DNA from 2 places in the Pseudovibrio sp. JE062 genome. Region 1 is predicted to be linked to the other one. Evidence: predicted binding sites of a transcription regulator. Region 1 holds the regulator's gene; the other holds the start of a gene.
The links. Region 1 encodes HrcA, which represses chaperone genes, less so after heat shock. Its sites were predicted from a motif close to GTTAGCACTCNCNNNNNGNGAGTGCTAAC; they were not measured.
Positions count from the first base shown of each region.

Region 2: the regulator HrcA is predicted to act here: its motif matches at 2,497-2,525, upstream of groES (co-chaperone GroES).

Region 1 covers NZ_DS996810.1:96,840-103,130, reverse strand. The annotation lists gene PJE062_RS15195 (TonB-dependent receptor domain-containing protein) at 1-1,150, shown strand, start outside; gene PJE062_RS15190 (molybdopterin-synthase adenylyltransferase MoeB) at 1,335-2,153, opposite strand; gene hrcA (heat-inducible transcriptional repressor HrcA) at 2,170-3,255, opposite strand; gene rph (ribonuclease PH) at 3,447-4,166, shown strand; gene rdgB (RdgB/HAM1 family non-canonical purine NTP pyrophosphatase) at 4,166-4,807, shown strand; gene hemW (radical SAM family heme chaperone HemW) at 4,889-6,052, shown strand.
Region 2 covers NZ_DS996814.1:33,075-39,365, forward strand. The annotation lists gene PJE062_RS21845 (sigma-54 dependent transcriptional regulator) at 95-1,501, shown strand; gene PJE062_RS21850 (hypothetical protein) at 1,676-2,248, shown strand; gene groES (co-chaperone GroES) at 2,627-2,914, shown strand; gene groL (chaperonin GroEL) at 2,978-4,630, shown strand; gene PJE062_RS21865 (hypothetical protein) at 4,930-6,108, opposite strand.

The DNA of each region.
Region 1 (6,291 bases):
TGCTGATATGAGTTACACGTATTATGAGGCAAGACTAGAAAACACACTTGAATACAACTTTGCAGGTTATGAGAACTATTTCCTGCATGGTATCGACGGAAAGTTCCAAGAGCGCCGTCGTGAAGATCTCGATAATACTTCTGTTAATACGCATCCTGAAGGTGATGAGACAACGATTGGTCTCTTCGCCCAGAATGAAACACTGTTTAACAAAAATCTTTCACTTACGACCGCTTTTCGTGGCGAATGGAAGCAAATGAAAGCCATTGGCTCAACCTTGGAAGATTCTGACGGTGATCCTCGGGCTATTTTACCTGACGATGTAAATGGTTTCTCATTTGCGGCTTCTATCGCACCACGATATGAGTTCAATAACGGATTTGCGGTATTTGCTTCATACGCATATGGTGAGCGTCAGCCTACAATTGATGAAGAATATAGCTGGTTTGAGCATGTGCATCAGACCATTAATCCAGGAACTGTCACCACAATAGTTCAAGGCAACCTAGAGAATGAGAGATCACATTCTCTGGAGATTGGCTTCAGTCAACGTTTAGATGACCTTCTGTCAGAAGGTGACACCTTCTCGTATAAGCTAACAGCATACAATAACTACATCTCCAATATCATTGAACGTGGCACAACAGTTATTGATATTGTGCCTGGTCGATCTGGCCCCACTGATGTTACTATTGCTCCTTGGGAGAACGGATCGAATGGCCGAGTTTATGGTGTTGAGATTGAAGCTAGTTACGATGCCCAGTTTGTGTTTGCAGACGCAGGTTTAAACCTGACACGAAGCTCTGGCGTGGCAAACACGCACCCTGTTGCAGATCGTATTGCGCCTGACGAACTGTATTTGACTGTTGGTGGTAAACTTCCAGAGTATGATCTGCGATTTGGCTGGGATGGACGCTTTGTCGATGCAGTTGATCGACCTACCAGTGGAGCGACACGTTCAACAAAAGGCTTCGCCGAACACGACTTGTTTGTGACATGGAAACCAACAGAGGGCCTTTTCAAAGGCCTTGAAGCGACTGCTCGCGTAGATAACGTATTTGATAAGCACTATGAGAACTACCTTGTAACCAGCACACCTGCAAAAGGTCGTGACTTCAAGCTTTCTTTGGCAAGAACGCTTAAATTCTAAGCCTCTTTTCGGCGCGCTGTGAGAGCAGTGCGTTTGGCAATGCTGGTGAGACAGATTTGCCTGAATGAGGCCAGGCCCTTTGTGGCGGAGGGCTGGAGACGGCGGGGAAGCAATTCTCCGCCGCTTTCTTTTTGCAGCGTATCGCTGAAAAGTGAGGGCCGCTTTAGGTAATGACGAGAGTGGCTTAGCCGTGCTCCGCTTCCAGCATTTCGGCCCAGGTCTTTGGACTGTCGCCGTTAAGTGGGTTTTTCTTGGAGCGTTTGTATTTGATGGTCTCAAAATGCATGCTCAGGGTATCAGCCAGCAGCATGCGCCCGATCAGGCCTTCACCAAACCCAACAATCTCTTTGATTACCTCAAGAGCTTGAAGCGTACCGACAAGGCCGGTCAATGCACCCAGCACGCCTGCTTCGGTACAGGTTGGGATCGAGCCAGCTTCAGGGCGTTTCGGGAAAAGACAGCGGTAGGTTGGGTTAATGTAGTTGCCGTCATCATCCTGTACGTAGGGCTTCAGCAGCGTAACAGACCCGTCAAACTGCCCCACAGCAGCGGTAACCAAAGGACGTCCGGCATAAAAACACGCATCCGAAACGAGGTAGCGGGTAGCAAAGTTATCAGAGCCATCAACGACGATATGGTAGTCATTGATCAGCGCCATCGCATTCTGCCCGTTAATGCGGGTCGGATGCGGAACGACGCGTACATTCGGGTTCAGACGCGCAATCGCTTCCGCCGCGCTGGCAACCTTTGGCTCCCCAAGTTTCTCAGTATCATGAATGATCTGACGCTGAAGGTTGGAGAGAGATACAACGTCATCATCAACAATGCCGATGGTACCAACACCCGCCGCGGCAAGGTATTGCAGAACCGGAGCACCAAGTCCCCCTGCTCCAATCACCAGAACACGCGCAGCTTTTAGTTTTTGTTGTCCTGGGCCGCCAACATCGCGCAGGACGATATGACGAGCGTAACGTTCCAGTTCAGAAGCTGTAAGGGAAAGCAAGTGGGACTCCAATAGTTTAGCCGAGCAGGCGGCTCACCAGTCGGGCTGTGTAATCCACCATGGGAATGACACGCGCATAGTTGAGACGAGTCGGCCCGATAACACCAAGCACGCCCACAACGCGCTGTTCACTATCGCGGTATGGGGAAACGATCAAGGAAGAACCGGAAAGCGAGAACAGCTTGTTTTCCGAGCCGATAAAAATACGTACGCCTTCACCGCCCTTGGCAAGATCCAGCAGCCGTATCAGCTCGCTCTTGTTTTCAAGGTCATCAAATAACAGACGAATGCGCTCCAGATCTTCCTTTGCGCCCACGTTTTCCAGCAGGTTGGAGCGCCCCCGCACGATTAGCGTACCGGGATCATTCTTGTCTCCACCCCAAACAGCAACACCTGCATCCACCACCTTAGAGGTGAGTGTATCCAGCTCTGCCTGAAACTCGTTTCGCTGCCGAACAAGCTCAGATTGCGCCTCGGCAAGCGTACGGTTGCGGATGATGGAGTTCAGGTAGTTAGAAGCTTCTGTCAGAGCGGAAGGCGGCAGGCCAGCAGGCAGATCAACAACACGGTTTTCGACCGAGCCATCCTCGCTCACCAGCACGACGAGCGCTTTCAGCGGCTCAATCTGCACAAACTCGATATGGCGAAGCGTTGTGTCGGTCTTGTTGGAAAGAACAACCCCTGCCCCTCGGCTCAAACCAGAGAGCATCTGGCTGGCTTCCGTCAGCACCTGTTCCGGCGTTTTATCTCCGCCCTTAGCCTTCACCTGAACAGCAATCTGCTGGCGTTCTTCCTTGGTCAGGTCACCCACTTCAAGGAAACCATCCACGAACAGGCGCAATCCCGACTGTGTAGGCAAGCGGCCTGCGCTGGTATGCGGGGAATAGAGCAGCCCATGATGCTCCAGATCTGCCATCACATTGCGAATGGAGGCGGGAGAAAGAGGCTGGGAAAGGCCGCGTGCAAGGTTACGGGAGCCAAGCGGCTCACCAGTATCAAGGTAGTTTTCAACGATGCGCCGGAAGATCTCGCGGGAACGCTCATCAAGATCCTCAAGAGGGACAGAAGGAGGAACGCTCGTCACGGTTTCGGTACTCCACATCAACAGCAGGTTTCGGGCAAAGGCCTCCTTCAATCCCTAGCACAGGACAACTGAACAGCCAAAACGCAATTTTCGCAGAAAATCAGCTCCCAAACCAAAACCAGTCTTTGCGCTTGCGGCAATCCGCAGCTAAAAGATCCGCAATACCATTTGTGAGATTATAGCTATTAAGCAACCCGAGGGAGCTTACCTTGAACCGTCCATCCAAACGTACACCTGAAGAAATGCGTCCAGTCAGCCTGGAGCGCGGTGTTGCAAAGCATGCCGAAGGCTCTTGCCTGATCAAATTCGGCGATACCCACGTTCTGTGTACAGCAAGTTTGGAAGAGCGTGTTCCGCCGTGGCTCCGTGGTCAGAACCGTGGTTGGGTCACAGCAGAATACGGCATGCTGCCACGTGCAACACACGATCGTATGCGCCGTGAGTCCTCCGCAGGCAAGCAGTCTGGCCGTACTCAGGAAATCCAGCGTCTTATTGGCCGTTCTCTGCGTGCTGTTGTTGATCTGGGTGCGCTGGGTGAGCGTCAGATCACCGTTGACTGTGATGTCATTCAGGCAGACGGCGGCACCCGCACAGCGTCCATCACCGGCGCATGGGTTGCTCTGCATGATTGCCTGAAGTGGATGGAAGCGCGCGACATGGTCAAGACCGACAAGGTTCTGAAAGACCACATCGCAGCAATCTCCTGCGGCATCTACGAAGGCACTCCGGTTGCTGATCTGGACTACGCAGAAGACTCTTCTGCTGACACCGATGCAAACTTCGTCATGACTGGCAAAGGCGGCATCGTTGAAATTCAGGGCACTGCTGAAGGTGAGCCATTCTCTGAAGAAGAACTCGGCCAGCTCATGGGCCTTGCAAAACAGTCCATTTCCAAACTGGTTGAGCTGCAGAAGCTGACGGTGCTCTAATGCAGGCAGAAACAACAGAAAGTCGCCGCCTGGAACCTGGCAAGCTTGTGCTTGCCAGCCACAACAAAGGCAAACTGCGCGAAATTCAGGATATGCTTGCCCCGCACGGCTTTGAAGTTCTCTCTGCTGGTGATCTGGACCTGCCAGAACCGGTAGAAGATGGCGATACATTCGAAGCAAACGCGGCAATCAAGGCTTTGGCGGCAGCAACGGCAACCGGCCTGCCAGCTCTTGCAGATGATAGCGGTTTTTGTGTAAACGGCCTGAACGGCGATCCGGGCATCTATTCCGCACGCTGGGCAGGGCCGGGCAAAGACTTCGGCGTTGCCATGCAGTCTGTGCAGGACAAGCTGACAGAAACTGGCGCAACAGATCGCACCGCTTACTTCGTCGCTGTGCTGTGCATGGCTTGGCCGGATGGTCACACCCAGTTCTACCGTGGTGAAATCCACGGCGAGCTTGCCTGGCCACCACGCGGTCTGGAAGGTTTCGGCTACGATCCAATGTTCGTACCAGAAGGGTTCGACAGAACCTTCGGCGAAATGGACAAACAAGAAAAACACACAACGAAGGAAGGCGAGGCCCTGTCTCATCGCGCCCGCGCCTTTGTTAAGTTTCAGAAAGAGTGCTTGCCGGCGTAATACGCGTTCCTGAAAAGTGGCTTCCGGTTTTCGGATTAGAACTCGTACAGAAAAATCTTTGGCAAGCGCAAAGGAAAAAGAATGACTGTGTCACCGGCTGGCGGCTTTGGGATTTACGTGCATTGGCCATTTTGTCTGGCAAAATGCCCGTATTGCGACTTCAACTCCCATGTACGCCATCAGCCGGTCTCACAGGAACACTATGCCAAAGCTCTGGCAACAGAGCTGGCACGCTATGCGCAGATGGTGCCGGGCCGTACGGTCGACTCCATCTTCTTTGGCGGCGGCACACCTTCTCTTATGGAGCCCAAAACCGTTGAGACCATTCTCAACGAGATCGCCCGCCTCTGGCATCTGCCGGATAGCGCTGAAATCTCCATGGAAGCCAATCCAACCAGCGTGGAAGCGACCCGCTTTGCAGGCTACAGATCCGCTGGTGTAAACCGCCTGTCCGTCGGTATTCAGGCGTTGGATGACAAGGAACTGAAGATCCTTGGACGTCAGCATTCTGTTTCGGAAGCGATTCAAGCCGTTGAAATTGCGCGCAAAACATTCCCGCGCATTTCGTTTGACCTGATCTACGCTCGCCCAAACCAAACCTTGAAGGCATGGGAGCAGGAACTCAACCGCGCCATCGATCTGGCGGCTGACCACCTGTCCATGTATCAGCTCACCATCGAAAGCGGCACCATGTTCCAGCGCCTCTATGCAGCTGGAAAGCTGGAGATGTTGGACCCTGATCTGGCCGCAGACATGTTTGACCTGACACAGGAAGTCACAGCTGCCCGCGGTTTTCCAGCATACGAGGTGTCCAACCATGCTGCGCCTGACGCTCAGTGCTTGCACAACCTTATTTACTGGCGTTATGGCGACTATGTCGGCGTTGGTCCCGGTGCTCATGGTCGTTTGACGTTGGAGGACGGCGCCAAACTGGCCACGTCCACCGAAAAGCACCCGGAAACATGGTTGGGGCTGGTTGAAACCAAAGGCCATGGCGCTATTTCTGAAGATAGACTTGTTCGTGATGAGCAAGGTGATGAGCTATTGCTGATGGGTATGCGGTTGCATGAAGGCATCGACGTACCTCGTTATGAACAACTCTCTGGTCGTCAGTTCAGTCCGCAACGCCTGCTGAACCTGCAGGAAAACGGAATGGTGGAATGGGTGAGCAACACCCGCCTGCGTGCAACGCAAACAGGCTTTCCTCTACTGAATGCCGTAATTGCTGAGCTGGCTTCCGATTAGCATTCCCAAATAAATTTCATTAGCAATTTCAACTTAGTGAAATAATTGCATTCGAATTACTCGATTCGATTGGGGTATTATTTTACATATTGTGCAATGCAACATGGTCGGTTACACTTACAACCACTTTGGCAGCGGTGAAGAACCTATTGATCTTCAATGCAAGTTAAGGTTGGTTTGTATTTCTCCATGAGTCTATGTTGCTGAAAAGGTATAGGGCTGCCTATACTTTTGCGGTG
Region 2 (6,291 bases), on a different contig from region 1:
TGTCGAATGATTTTCGACCTGATGTATTGATTTTTGAGGTTGCCTGCCAATGGGATCCCCCAAAGCTAACAATAGGTTTTTGAACGCCTGTGTCGTGGACACCAATCGCACAGAGGCTCGCAAAACCAGCAGCGCTTTGTCGAAGTACGTGACCAGCGGACAACCTGCGCATATTCTTTCCAGCAAAGAGCATGCAGTCGCTTTTCTGCGGCATACCCCAATCAATATCGTCATTGTCGACCTTGAGTGCATTGGCGGAGAAGCTGAGCTTTCAGAGATCGTTGCTGCTGCGCCACGCGCGGTTTTGATCGCTGTGAGCGCCAAGGGTTCTGTGAGCCGTGCCATGAATGCTATGCGCAACGGTGCGCATGACTTTTTGACCAAGCCTTACACCAGCGAAATGCTTCTGGAGAAGCTTGAGGCGCATCTCGGTGTCTTCAAATCCGCAGCCCCTTCGCCGTCTGTGACAGCATCTACTGGTTCCGATGCGATTGTCTCCGGTGAAGCATCGGGAACCTCCTCTCAGTTTGAAGGGTTTGTTGGTTCCTCCAACCGCATGCAGAGCGTTTATACGCAGATCAAACGGATGGCGACATCCAGTGCGCCGGCGTTCATTACCGGGGAATCAGGTACAGGCAAGGAACTGTGTGCACAGGCGCTTCACGCCAGATCTGCGCGGAAAGCTGGGCCTTTTGTCGCAATCAACTGTGGAGCGATTCCAGCCAATCTGATGGAGTCTGAAATCTTCGGTCATGCACGTGGTGCCTTTACCGGAGCAGACGAAGCCAGAGCCGGTGCGGCCGAGCTTGCCGACGGTGGAACACTGTTCCTGGATGAGATCGGTGAGATGGAACTTTGCCTGCAGAGCAAGCTGCTGCGCTTCCTACAAACCGGCTCCATTCAGCGTGTTGGCGAGCACAAGACCCGTTCGCTGGACTTGCGCGTGATCTGTGCGACGAACAGAGATCCAAAAACTGAAATTGCAGCTGGTCGCTTCCGTGAAGATCTGTTTTATCGCCTTCATGTGTTGCCAATCCGTTTGCCAGCTCTTCGTGAGCGCCGAGAGGATATTCCGTCCCTCGCCCTCACCTTCCTGAAGAAGTACGCAGAAGAGGAAAACCGCAGATTTCAGCGCTTTTCAACTTATGCAGAAGCGCTTCTGCTCCAGCATAACTGGCCGGGCAACGTGCGTGAGCTGGAGAATGTCATTCGCCAGCTTGTGGTGATGAATGACGGTGATGAAGTCACCGAGCTCATGCTTTCTCCGTTGCTGCGTGAGCAGACTGTGCCGGTGCTCTCTGAGATCGCATTTGGCACTGCTGAACCTGCCCCAAGCATGGGTCGTTCCATCGAGCCGCTCTGGTTCCAGGAAAAGCAGATTATCGAGACGACGCTGGAGACGTTTGACGGCAATATCGCGCTTGCGGCAGCGGCGCTGGAAATCAGCCCTTCTACCATTTATCGCAAGAAGCAGTCCTGGGCTGAGCGCGCCAACGCGTGATGGTGTGCGTGGTAATTGCTTAACCATCGCATGAGGAATGTCTTCACGACACATATCTAAGCTGCCTCAGGAATTGGGGCAGTATTGTCTCCCTTAGATTTAAGAGTTATACCACCGCCAAGAATCAGGTGAGTGCCGCAGATTTTGTGTTCTGCTGGCTCTAGGGGGCTAAGAATGCCATTTACAGTGAAAGGGATGTCAGCTGCAAAAGCTGCGACCTGTTCCATCTTTGCGGTTGCTTTGTTGGGTAGCACCGCATCTGCTGAAGAAGCGACGGCGCTGAGCGCTGACTTTAAAGCTGCACAAGATGCATATGCCGTTGCCTGGCAGCAGCAGCCACTCGCTTTTACCGCAGCCAAATTCATTGCATTGCCAGCCGAGAGTTACGGTTCTTACACGCCTCTGGAAACTGCTGAGTTCCAGAGCGGTGATCCGTTGACCGTTTATGCTGAGCCTATTGGCTTTTCCTACAAGGAAACCGGCGGCAAGTATGCGATTGATCTGAGCGTGGACTTTGAACTGCGCAACACCACCGGTCAGGTGCTGGCATCTCAGGATGGGTTCACCACCTTGCATTCTGAGAGCTTCAACCAGATCCGTGAGTATCAGACTTCCCTCAGCTTCAACCTGACTGGCTTGCAGACAGGTGAGTATGTGCTGAAGGTTCGGTTCAACGACGAGAACTCTGATAAGTCCGGCAGCTTTGAGCTTCCGTTCTCCATGACAGAGGCAGCTCTTCAGAACTGATTGGCTTAAGCCTTACGCAGACCATTCAAAAGCTGGCTTTGATCTTAAAGCCGGCTTTTCTTTTACCTGATTCCGGGTTCCTGCGAACTTTCCTTATGCGACAGTCCATTGGTCTAATCTGGGTTGAGCTTGCACCCAGCTTACCCCCAAATTCTCGCAGTATTCCTATATTTTTTGCCGTTCAGATTATTTTTTTGCCGCTCTCTCCTTGACTATATAGAGGCGTGAAACTACATCATTTCCCGGTTGTTAGCACTCTGCCTTTGGGAGTGCTAATCACTGTGGGGCCGCAAGGTTTCGCCCACTCTCAAAGTTTTTAACCTTCGCGTCCGGGCGTTGCCTAAAAGGGACGCTCGCGTATGAGAGGAAGAGCCAATTATGAAGTTTCGTCCGCTACACGACCGTGTTGTCGTTCGCCGTATCGAGTCTGAAGAAAAGACTGCTGGTGGCATCATCATCCCTGACACTGCAAAAGAAAAGCCACAGGAAGGCGAAGTAGTTGCAGTAGGTCCTGGCGCACGCAAGGACAACGGTGAGCTGATCGCTATCGACCTTAAAGCTGGCGACCGCGTTCTGTTCGGCAAATGGTCCGGTACTGAAGTTAAGATCGACGGTGAAGACCTGCTGATCATGAAGGAATCTGACATCATGGGCGTTCTGGCTTAATTAAAGCCATCGAGCAAACCCTCGTTCCTTCTGTAATTACAAGAATTTAAGTGAGACAAACAAATGGCTGCAAAAGAAGTCAAGTTCGGTTCTGACGCTCGTGAGAAGATGCTTAAAGGCGTCGACATTCTTGCAAACGCTGTAAAAGTTACCCTCGGCCCTAAAGGTCGTAACGTTGTTCTGGATAAAGCATTCGGCGCACCACGCATCACCAAAGACGGTGTTTCTGTTGCGAAGGAAATCGAACTTGAAGATAAGTTCGAGAACATGGGCGCACAGATGGTGCGTGAAGTTGCTTCCAAAACCAACGACATCGCTGGTGACGGTACAACCACTGCGACTGTTCTGGCACAGGCTATCGTTAAAGAAGGTGCTAAGTTCGTTGCTGCTGGCATGAACCCAATGGACCTGAAGCGCGGCGTTGACATGGCAACTGCTGCTGCTGTTGCAGACCTGACTGCACGTTCCAAGACCATCTCTTCTTCTGACGAAGTTGCACAGGTTGGCACCATCTCCGCTAACGGCGACACCCAGATCGGTGCAGACATTGCTGAAGCAATGCAGCGCGTTGGCAACGAAGGTGTTATCACCGTTGAAGAAGCTAAGTCCCTTGAGACTGAGCTTGAAGTTGTTGAAGGTATGCAGTTCGACCGCGGTTACCTTTCTCCATACTTCGTCACCAACGCTGAAAAGATGATTGCTGACTTGGAAAAGCCACTCATTCTCCTTCACGAGAAGAAGCTTTCCAACCTGCAGCCAATGCTTCCAATCCTGGAAAGCGCTGTTCAGTCTTCCCGTCCACTGCTGATCATTGCAGAAGACGTTGAAGGTGAAGCACTTGCAACTCTGGTTGTAAACAAGCTGCGTGGTGGCCTGAAGATCGCTGCTGTTAAAGCTCCTGGCTTCGGTGACCGTCGTAAGGCAATGCTCGAAGACATCGCTATCCTGACTGGTGGTACCGTGATCTCTGAAGATCTGGGCATCAAGCTGGAAAACGTAACCATCGACATGCTCGGCACTGCAGACAAGGTGAACATCTCTAAAGAGAACACTACCATTGTTGACGGCGCTGGCGACAAAGCTGACATCGAAGCACGCGTTGCTCAGATCAAAGCTCAGATCGAAGAAACCTCTTCCGACTACGACCGTGAAAAGCTGCAGGAACGTCTTGCTAAGCTTGCTGGTGGTGTTGCAGTTATCCGCGTTGGCGGTGCAACCGAAGTAGAAGTTAAAGAGAAAAAAGACCGCATCGACGACGCTCTGAACGCAACCCGCGCTGCTGTTGAAGAAGGTATCGTACCAGGTGGTGGTACTGCTCTGCTGCGCGCTAAAGCTGCTGTTGAGAAAGTATCTTCCGAGAACGTTGACATTGAAGCTGGTATCAAGATCGTTCTGCGCGCTCTTGAAGCTCCACTGCGCCAGATCGCTGAAAACTCCGGCGTTGAAGGTTCCATCGTTGTTGGCAAGATCCAGGACAACATCGCTGATGAGACCTTCGGTTTCAACGCTCAGTCTGAAGAATACGTCAACATGATCGAAGCTGGTATCATCGACCCAACTAAGGTTGTTCGTACAGCTCTTCAGGACGCAGCATCCGTTTCCGGCCTGCTGATCACCACTGAAGCAATGGTTGCTGAACTTCCTAAGAAAGACGCTGGCCCAGCAATGCCTCCAATGGACGGCGGCATGGGCGGCATGGGCGGCATGGGCTTCTAAGCCAATCCCTCATAAGTCTATGAGAATTAGGGCGTCCCTCGGGGCGCCCTTTTTGTTGCCAGGCCTCAAATTTTCCCGCTGACACATTTAAAGCAAATGAGGTTTGGCGGATATCCTGCCTGATTGAAAACGCCAACATCCTTTATGGCTGGTAACCTGAGACCCAAGTTCCTTTCACGTTTCATAAGGATCCAAGTTTCATATTCAAGCCTTAAACAGCCTTCGTTTCCAACCATGCTTTACGAGAAAACTCGGCCCGGGCGATGTTTCAGGCACAAGAAAGGGCGATGGGCCTCAGATCACAGGAAAGCGTTTATCATGTTGTAGATGGTCTGTTTTTGGTGTTCTGACCCGTGCATTTCGCGGAGTGAGAAGTATTCTTCTCCAGACATGATCGGATAAGGCGCAACATTAACGCCATTTACCGTTTGCCCGGTATCGAAGATCTGATCGCGCGCACTTAGCCTCATCAGGTTATTCCAGATTGTCGCTCCAGTAATGCCATTTACCGTTGGGACCGCGTTTGTATAAAAATTACCCAGTGCTGCCACGTCCATGAGTGCGTGGCCGCTATGTATTCGGCGGTAATCATCCGGGATCAGGTTAAGACTGGCGCGATATCCATTGCCCACCGCCTCGGCCTGGGCAACGTGATTTGCGGCAATACGAAAGTCTTTCAGCTGCAAAGGTCTGTACATTCCATCATAGGACCCTCTACCGAAACCTGTGCCCCACCCTGCATGCTTGTGCGCCCAAAACGTACCCTGCAGCGCGCCTTGGTTGATGTAGACGACACGTGTGGGTCCGCGTACATTTTTGTTCAGGTTAGCATTTTGGAGCTGAGCAGTAGAAATGGTTTGTGCTCCATTGACCAGAGCGGTCAGGGTGTTGTTGATCGTGCCATGCATCACGCCAAGCTTTACAAACACATAGTATTTGCTTTTGTAAACAACACCAGAAACTTGCTCTGTGTTGTTCCTCAAGTCTGATTTGAGAGTTGTTGAGGGCAACCCTGCCACGGCAAGGTAAAGGCGTGTTGAGCGCTGCGTTACGACAAAGCCAGCCTCATGCAGTGGGCGCAATCGACACGAATAGGAGGAACCAACGGCGCTATCTGCAAAATATGAACTGGGAAGCTGCCCGGCAGCGAAGTTTAATCCTTGATTGTAGTCGGTTTGCGCTGCTTGCTCGTCAAAACGAATGGTCCCAAAGCTGCGGTTGTTCGCAGTGATCATGTTTAGGGTTGGATCAGTTGCCGGCATGTTCCCTCCAAACGAGTTTCCATAGTCGGACCAAGTCACCAACACCGACCATTTTTTATTGGACGGGCTACTGCAAAATTTGTGAGCATCAAAAATTGAGTGGTTCAATTTCGAGTGCGCAATACATGGTTGCAAATAAACACCAGAACTGCCAACCACCGTAATCTTATCCCCCTGCCCCAAAACACTGGCATACTTATTCTCAAGCTCACGCATTCGGGCAGCTTAGGGAACGTCCCTTGGTTTGGTGTGGGCTGGACGGGCTACTGGGAGAGGTAACGTATTTCCCAGCGGGTCCGTGGAGGTTCCCCTTTCGCCAACAGTGTTGAGGGATAGCGGATGTCCGGTCAAACCAAAGGGTGCCAACACTGGGAGACACTCTTTTAGGAGAGATGCCTT